Regions from separate parts of the Nitrosomonas limosa genome, predicted to be linked through region 1. Evidence: riboswitches for the same ligand, from Rfam matches in the RefSeq annotation. Region 1 holds a riboswitch; the other holds the start of a gene.
What was found. A riboswitch is a leader RNA that binds a small molecule or an ion and turns the genes downstream of it on or off. The one in region 1 is predicted to bind cyclic di-GMP.
Positions count from the first base shown of each region.

Region 2: linked by a shared signal. The riboswitch ahead of ACV7NC_RS05835 (hypothetical protein) and the one ahead of ACV7NC_RS00870 (FxDxF family PEP-CTERM protein) in region 1 are both predicted to bind cyclic di-GMP.

Region 1 covers NZ_CM135180.1:199,791-204,495, forward strand. The annotation lists gene ACV7NC_RS00865 (cytochrome-c peroxidase) at 1-996, opposite strand, end outside; gene ACV7NC_RS00870 (FxDxF family PEP-CTERM protein) at 1,181-2,008, opposite strand; cyclic di-GMP riboswitch class I at 2,170-2,249, opposite strand; gene ACV7NC_RS00875 (FxDxF family PEP-CTERM protein) at 2,570-3,364, shown strand; gene ACV7NC_RS00880 (porin) at 3,867-4,705, shown strand, end outside.
Region 2 covers NZ_CM135180.1:1,292,097-1,296,801, reverse strand. The annotation lists partial or broken gene ACV7NC_RS05845 (transposase) at 1-502, opposite strand, end outside; gene ACV7NC_RS05840 (hypothetical protein) at 609-806, shown strand; gene ACV7NC_RS05835 (hypothetical protein) at 888-2,237, opposite strand; cyclic di-GMP riboswitch class I at 2,362-2,448, opposite strand; partial or broken gene ACV7NC_RS05830 (transposase) at 2,858-3,532, shown strand; gene ACV7NC_RS05825 (acyltransferase) at 3,835-4,705, shown strand, end outside.

The sequences.
Region 1 (4,705 bases):
AAAGGCTTTTTTGATCATTTGGTAATACCGGGTTTTCAGGCCCCTTCGCAATCTGTTCGGCGCGCTGTTAGCCAAACTGCCCAACACGCTGTCATTCCAGTGAACTTGCTGGTGTTCCAACGGATTGCGGTAAAACAGCTTGCGGCCAAGTTCAGGGAAGGTTCGTCCGTGACAGCTCATTTCAAAATCATCAAGCGGCGGAGCCACCGATACGGATGCAAGCGATGAGTTGAGCAAGCGTAGCCGCTTTTTAGTAAAGCTGCCATCGGGGAGTTTTATCCAGACGCCGGCATTCGGATCGCGGTCCCCCCATGGGCTGCTGCCATTGAAAATGTTATTGGCGCGGCCATCCCAGAAATTACGGAAATTGAAAACGGCATTGATGACCGTGGGGGTGTTGCGTGGTTCAACTTTGCGAGCGCCGACAGAGCCGATATGAAAAACCGGATCAACATCGCGATCACATTCATCGTTTCTTTCCAGAAATGCCTCGGCATCGCGGTAAGTACCGCCAAAAGTACCTGACGACGAAACCACGTCATTGTTGATGTAAACCGGAGCGCCCAGTGGGTTCATGGGGTCATCGGTTTGAAAAAAAGGAAAATCACCTTTCTTCAGTTCGGAATGAGGGCCCAACTGACTTCCATCCCGGGCCTGTGAGAATTCTTTAGGCAGGCTGCTGTTTCTGCCAGTGGGCGAAATAACATTCCTGGTGCGGCGATCGGCGCCGGCATGGTAGTGGCAACTGGCGCAAGCAATGCCGTCGCTTCCTACATTGATATCCCAGAATAGAGCCTTACCCAGTGCAATGGCGCTTGCTTTATCGATGATAATCGGATTGTTACCGTCTAATAAGCCGGGTACTTCAGGAACCGGTGCGCCTTTTAAGGACATGGGCATCGGTCCGAAGTCGGCGTGCAGAGTTGAGCAAGTCACAACCATCACACAGCTTGCCATGAATAACTGAATGCCATATTTTCTAATAGTTCTTAGCATGATTTGAGTTCCTCGCAGTTCAACACCCTGGCATTCCTGCTGCTCTAAAGTTGAAATCGCTTGCTGCAATTGATCAAACAAACGATTTGAATTCTTGCTGAAACAGAGCCGAGTGTGCTTTGTTAGGTAAAAACGGGGGCGATGCGGCTACCCCCGTTTCTCCCGTGGCTAAATGTTCCGCTGATTAAGCTGCAGCCTGAATCGAAGCTTGGTGTTGCTTACGCATACGCCATCCGACCAGACCCAAACCGGCCAACATCATGGCCCAGGTTTCGGCTTCCGGTACCGCGCTGACGGCCAGCTCATAAGCGCCGCCAGAGGACGCATGATCGGTGCCGCCAACATAGACCGTATACCAGCCCGGAGCCAGGTCGTTGAACGTCAGCGTTGCGGTATTTGCACCCACGCTGCCGCCGACACCGTTTTCAAAGGTGTTGGTCAGACTGACGTCATTGGCGCCGTTCAGTATGGTTTCGCCCCAACCGGTGCCAACCGTGTGTGAAGGGCCTGCAACTGCGTAGCCCAAGGTTTCAAGGACATTGCCGCCTTGTCCGTTGGCCATCCACAGTGTGCCGGCATCACCCATTTTGCCGGTTGCGTTGAATGAGTGCGGCGTGCCGAAACCTGCATCGCTGATTTCCGAACCGAAACCTTCGGTGCCGCCGTCAAACACGTTCGCACCGGTTGCCCAAACCGTGACGCCCGGTACGAATCCTGAACTGCCGTTAACCGTTACAGTGACATCCTGCAGGCCGGTGTTTTGAAAAACGAACCAATCACCGACATGCGCCCATGCGGAATAATTCAAGTTCGGATTGTCGGAATAGGCGCTTTTGGTTGCGCTTTCAGTGGCAGTAATGGAATTAAGTCCTAAATCCAGGACATTATCACCGCTAACCCACGGTTTGGGGCTTACTGCGGCTGCATAGGCATTGCTGCCTGCCATTGCTAAAGCGGAGATGATCGCCAACGAGACCAGCGAACTGGTTTTGTTATAATAAATTTTTTGCATAGTTAATTCTCCAAAAAAATGCATTTGTTTGATTTCAAGGCGCCGTTAATTGTTTGCTGCTTTGGGAAACGGCCAATTGACAGCGCCTCTTTTTTGAACGACGTTCTGGATAGGGCGCATAATTTCCTACGCCAAATTTCAGAAACTCCCCGTCATTCAGAGGAGGCAACCAGGCTGTCTTCGTTGCAAAGACCCTGTGGTTTTCCGGGCTTGCCTTGCGGCAAGGGTGGCTATTCTTATCTGTTCCAATTCTCTTACAAGCTGGAAAAAAATCAATGCGACAAATTGTCGCGCGACAATTTGCCGCACCCCTTCGAGTGACAAACCCTATTGGATAATTAAGGTGGGGTTTCTTTCATCAATGCGTTGTTTTGATGGATTTCTTTTTTATATGAATTGAGATAATCAGTAGGATCGGCATCACAAGGGTGCGACAATTTACCGCATTGACCCTCTAAAATCTTTGATCAATACTGCGGGCGCGTTGGCCAACGTTCGGTTGCGGGAATAAGAAAAATTTCCCGCATTTTTAGTATTCAAGTTAGTTTTTTAGGGTCTGTTATGAAAAATAAATTAATCAACAAAACATTGAAATACGCCTTATTAGTTGCCGGCCTGACTTCAGTGCCTGCGATGGCGCACATTGGCTACGGCGGACGTGATTTCGGGACGTTCACGGGTACCGCTGCTGCATCCAATACCATTTCCAATCAATCGGCTTCGGGCTGGCACGGCTGGATAGACGGCACCGATGCGGATTGGGGCGATTCCCATCGTACGAGAGCTTACCGCTTTACATTGGAAAATGATGCCGATGTCAAAATCTCTTTCAAGGAACAAGCTTATGTTACCTCGACAGGGTCTTCCGTGATCGCCGGCATTATGCCTGGCTTCAGCCTCTATAAAGGACTGGCGCACGTAGCGCCGTTTGCGGCCGATCATGACGGAGCACCTGGATCGATAGCCATTCGCGATGCGGTCGGCGGCGTTGGGTTGACCGAAGGCTCATTCCGTGCGTTGACCGATTGGAGCATTACCAACAATAACAACGATCCGGCCAGCGCCTTTACCTACGTAGGCCATGCCTATGACGGTCTTGGCATCGACTATGGCACTGGCGTGATTCCCGGCGCCGATGGCTTGGCCGATCACATGGTATCGAAAGTCTTCCATTTATCGGCGGGTGATTATTCGATTTTTGTCGGCGGCACGGATTATTTTAATTCCTCAGCACCGTTCACTGCGTTAGGGATCGAAGGCATGGTGGCAGTTGTTCCGGAACCTGAAACCTATGCGATGCTGCTGGCCGGTTTAGGGCTGCTCGGTTTTAGCGCCCGCCGCCGCCGGATGGTTTAAGAGCGGATGCATGTGAATTGGGAAGAAATCGCGGGAAACCCTGAATAATTCAGCTTCCAAGCTGTATTCGAGAGAGCTTTGGCAATATGATTTATTAGCGACCGGTGTAGCGGTGTAGTATTTTTCATACTGACAGATGCAATGCAGCATGAGTGTGACAATCTTTCAGTGTTCCCGCAGCAATTTTCATGTATGAGCAAGTAAGCCTTGTATCGTGCCCAAATTACCTCCTTGGCCCGATACAAGGCTTTTTGCATTGAATTTAAAGAAGAATTTTTTAGCAAAAGCAACTTTTTAAATAATCCTTGCAGAAGCTGAAGCGCTTAGGCACAATCAGCCCGGATTTTCTGATCTGGAAATCATACAACCCTATCGTTGCATTTTCTGAAGTGTGGGCGGATCAACAGAGACCGAGCCGCATCATTTCAGTCTTTTTATTATTGAGCTGTTCCGCCTCGCGTGGCGGAAACCGAGTCCGATCGAATTTTTGGAGAACTGCAGGATGAAGAAAAAACTGATGGCGTTAGCGATAACCGGTGTATTTGCCATACCGGCGGCTGCGTTAGCGCAAGGAACAAATTTAACCCTGTTTGGGAGTTTGCAAGCCGAGTATGCAACCGTTAATCGTGATGGCCAGAGTAGCCAAGCCCTGATCGGTGACGATACCGGCCGCTCAAAAATGGGGGCGCATGTGACCGAAAACCTGGGCAGCGGTTTTAAAGTCAAAGCGCGTGTCGAGTATGGTTTCAATACCGGCGCGGGTAATCTGGGCGGAGCGCGTGAGCGCTGGGTAGCGCTCGCCGGCGATCAGTGGGGTGAAGTCAAATTTGGCCGCGTGCAATCGCCGTTCAAAGATTTTGCCGGCGGCATGACCATCGATCCGTTTGCTTACACGACTTTGCAAGCGGCTGGTAGCGGCGGCACCATGACCGCTTCCGCAAATGGCTTGGGTGCTGGTGCAATGGGTTTTGTGAACAGCGCAATCCGCTACGATTCACCTAAAGTCGACGGTTTCAGCTTTGCCGGATTGTTAATGCCAGGTGACTCCAATCGTCTGGATCCGGCGAATTTCATTGCGCCAAGCGGCGGATTTCCAGGTAGTCAAACCAATTCCGGCGGTGAAGACGGTGAATGGGATTTTCAAGTTGCGGGTAAATACGATACCAGCTTGAGAGATCACCACTTCGCGGTATTCGGAGGCTATTCCCGGGATAATGTCAGCGCTCGCCAAAGAATCGCTCAAGGATTGACAAACAACGAACATGTCTGGCGTGGCGGCGCTTCTTGGAGCTGGCAAAACTTCAAACTAAACGGCCAGTATGAAAACGTCAGTAATGCGGT
Region 2 (4,705 bases), 1.1 Mb from region 1:
CGACGATGACACGTTCGAATTCAGCCGGTTTGACTACCTTCGCTTGCACAGCTGCGTCAATGGTTGCTTGCAGCAGCTTTTCGACACCGGACTCACCAATCGCAGTGCGAAAGCGGCCTATCTGAGTAGCATCACAGGGCAGCTTCGGTGTGTAGTACGCCTGCCCGCTGAAATACTGCCAGACCACATTCTCGGACCAGCGAATCACCAGTTCTTCATCACTCAGATTGAATGCGTGCTTCAGATACAGCAAGGAAGCCATCAACCGGATGGGCAAACGAGGCCGGCCCGCAGCACTCACTCCTGTGCCCGCAGTCGCTAACGTTGTACCGAAAATATCGCTGAACTCTACCATGTGGCCTTGACGATTCTTGCGCTCGAAAGCTGGTGCAAGGGCTGCTTCAATAGCAGGCCACGGTAGTCGACTTGCCAATACCGCCGAGGGATGGTGCAGATCGATCATCTGGTCGAGACGGGCACGGAAAAAATCATCAGTCGGCATTTAAATTTCCCCTAATTTCCTCAGGTTTTGATGCCTATATTATAATTTCCGAGGGATCTCAGCGTTTACTAATTCGCATGAATTCCAATATTTATAGGGTCTCCAAGTGTTTTGCAGGACTGACCAATTAGCATCCCGGCATGGAATCCATCCGACGCAGATCAATAGCTGGAAGCGGCATTTGGTTGAGCAAGCTTCGGAGTTATTTGCCCGTAGTGATGGCGCTGGCAAAGACAAGAGCAGCGTCGATGATTTGCATCGGGTGATCGGGAGCTATAGTCAAATCTGGTGTATGGAGAATTAAGCGGCTTGCTGGAGGCTGCAGATTACCAAATCACCCCCTAGCTTTGCCGGGAGTGATTTGACTGTGAGGATACTAATTATATTAGTGAGTTACGGCAACCGCTGAACTAGAGTTAGAAAAGTTTTCAGCAGCATCGAAAGCCTTTACAGTGTAACTATAGAGTGTACCTTTAGCGCTGCCGGATATCGTATCTGTATAACTAGTTGTAGTGCTTACTCCAATTTTTACCCCATTTCTATAAATCGCGTACCCTGCAACACCGACTGCATCGGTTGAAGCAGCCCAAGATAACGCGACTGAAGCAAATGTAGAGTATTTTCTATATGTGCTTTTTGGAGAGGCTGGAATTGTTGGTGCAATCGTATCAAAGTTATAGCATGAAACACCGCCACCACATGGAAAGTCATCCCATATTTCGAATCCGGTAATATGAGATTCGACGGGGCCATAACCACCGCTGTATGTGTTATGCGGCATAATCCGGGTGATTGGTAGATTGTAATCTCCCATGTTCGAGCCATAGTGGTCGACAATTTCTTGGCCATTCACTGCAGCCCAGAAACGTCCATCGCTACCGCTCGAACGATTCCAGTAAACTTCGAATTTAAACCATTCACCAACTGGGATTGGTACGGCGCGGTTTACTTCAACCCAGTAGGTGGTTTTCGGATCGGGGCCGTTGGCATTATTGTCTCCAACTGTTAGCCAATACAATTTGCCATCGGCACCTTTCATTATGTTTGTGATGATTCGATAATCGCCAGAACCGTCATTGCCGCCATAACCTCCCGTTTTAAATTCAAATTGAACGCGCCAATTTGCAGAGGAGATTGTTGCATCCAATTTATCCGCCAGGTCAGCCGGATATTTAATCCAGTATGTCATATACAAATTCTTGACATCGCCAGCCGTATAGGGCCTTACAAATAAAAATGGTGACTGAGAACCAGCTTGACCTGGATTGCCAATAATTTTTACATTCTGAAAGATTTCATTAACAGTCTTTCCTTTGGGTCCGCTGACAGATCGAATTTGATTAGTAACATAATCATTGATTGTTGTAGAAGTAACGGGATCGATTGTAATGAGCTGAATGCCCGAGAATCTCGAGCCAAGCACATTAAGAGGCCAGCTATAGCCAGTTTCTTTATCTATTCCAGTGAATTGTTGCCACGCTCCTTTACCGTTGGTATAAAAAGCATAAGGTGCGCTAAGAGTTACGCCAGAGCCAAAATTCGACCTGAAAAGCATTTTGGCTGCGTGTGTATGGGAAGAAACCATGGCGATGATGAGCATCATCGCGACGAGTTTTCCTATTCGGAACAACGTAGAAGTGTTGTTACTCTTAACAGCGGTTGTTTTTGGTTGAAGTGCTCTATCAACCATTAATGGTGATTTTGTTACAGTTACTACACGATGATCGATGTTCATTTTCGATTCCTCCTCAAAGTTTCAAGGACGGAACTGCAGAGATACACTTCGAATTAGATTGCTTGAATTACTGCGTAACCATGGAATGGTTGCGTAGATGTTTACTAAAACGAACAGCGCTATCTGTGGCAGTCCTGCCATCTTGGGGTATTTGCCCTTTAGATCAGTGACTTTGCGTCCTCTGCTTTCGCAGAGTTTGCCCTTTTCGTACTACGATTATCTGAAAGCATTATTCGTGCCAACTATTCGTGTCAATTTTTTATTGAGACAATACACAGTGAAGTGGTACTACACGACTGAACAGGTTGCTAAGCTCTGCCAAACGAAAGTGTGCTCACAAATCGGATAATCGGATAAGTGTTAATCTTGCTTAATCTAGCTTCGTGAAGTTCACGGTAAAAAGTCAGTCCTGCAAAACGCTTGGAGACCCTATAAATATTGGAATTCATGCGAATTAGTAAACGCTGAGATCCCTGGGAAATTATAATATTGGCATCAAAACCTGAGGGAATTAGGGGAAATTTAAATGCCGACTGATGATTTTTTTCGTGCACGTCTCGACCAGATGATCGATCTGCACCATCCCTTGGCGGTATTGGCAAATCGACTACCGTGGCCCGCTATTGAAGCAGTCCTTGCACCAGCTTTCTATTGTGCTGCGAGAGATCAAGCGGAAACTGGCGACGGCAGAACTGGAGTGCTTCGCATCGTTCCAACATCTGAACACGCTGCTGGAGCGAGTACAGCGGATTTACCAGCAGCAACCGAAAGACAAAAACAAACTCTACGCACTGCATGCCCCGGAAGTCGAATGTATCGGCAAGGGCAAGGCGCGCAAGCCTTACGAGTTCGGCGTTAAAGCCAGCATTGCGATCACGCACAAGAACGGCCTGATGGTCGGTGCAAAAACCTCCCCCGGCAATCCCTACGATGGCCATATCCTTCATAAGCAACTCACACAGACACAGACGTTACTCGAAAACGCAGGATCAACGCCGAAGCAGGTCATTGCCGATCTCGGATTTCGAGGCGTGGATACCGACAACCCGGACGTGAACATCATCCATCGTGGCAAGTACAAGTCACTCACAATGCCGCAGCGGCGCTGGCTCAAACGTCGTCAGGCCGTGGAACCTGCGATTGGGCATTTAAAGTCGGATCACCGAATGGACCGCTGCTGGTTGCAGGGCAAGTTGGGAGATGCGCTCCATGCTGTGTTGTGTGCGGCGGGATACAACCTGCGCTGGCTGATGAGGGCAGTACTCCGCTTGGGGCTAAAAGGTATTTTGTTGCCCTTTGCCTTGCTGCAGTTGATCAACCGCTTCCGCGCAAAACAACCATATATGGGCGAAGCTTTCTTGTATACAAAGCTACCACCACGGTCATGTGAATTTTGCAGGGCCGACTGATTAAATCTCTGAGCACCATTTTGACAATAACTTTTAATTCAGGGGAGGATTACCGATTTCTTCATCATAGCGCACCTTTTGTTTAAGAAAAATCTACTTTAAGTTGGATCAAATTCCCGAGGAGACTACAATTAATCCCAGAAAAATGTACAAACCTCAAGTAGGATGGCAGGTTCAGGAAGAAAACTATGATTTGGTTGAATAATTCTAGAATAGTCGCAATGTTTGCAGTCGTATTCCTGCATTCTGCTGGACTTGTAGTCCTTTATAGTCCAATTGGAACAGAAAATTGGTGGTTAGGCAACATATACGACTCTCTTACTCGATGGTGTGTTCCTGTTTTTGTAATGATTAGCGGAGCATTGCTGCTTGATACAACTAAGATGGAAGACTTAAAGTCATTCTATATTAAGCGTCTTTCTAAAATCATGATCCCTATTATGTTTTGGACTGTTTTCTTTTTGTTATGGGTGGTTTTAAAAAAATCATTAAAAGGGGAAATTATTGAAGCGGGAGATTTAACAAATCGACTCTTGTCTGGTGCACCATACTTCCATTTATGGTTTTTATATATGATCTTTTTTCTCTACTTGTTTACACCTTTTTTTCAAAAAATTATTTCAAATTCATCGCGCTTTGAGATCTTAGTACTAATTCTGTTTTCATTCACTATTTCTGCGCTAAATGCTTTTGCAGCAAAGTTTGAATCATCTCAATCAAGTCTGTTTATTAATTGGTTTCTTACATACATCCCATATTTCTTTCTCGGAAATTTTATTAGAACGGGCCAGACTCATTTCAGCAAACCTATTTTGTGGATAGTATTCACCGTATCAGTTTTCTCAACAGCGATGGGATGTTACTTTGTCACAAAGAACCAGGGATTGGATGCTGGTCTATATTTTTACCACTATCTGAGTATCACTGTTATTCCTATGTCAATTGCTATATTCTGCCTACTGAAAAATTGGACAAAACCAATATATAATGTGCAATTAACCAATAAAATTTCTTCCCTAACATTAGGGATTTATCTAATACACCCAATTTTCCTTGAGA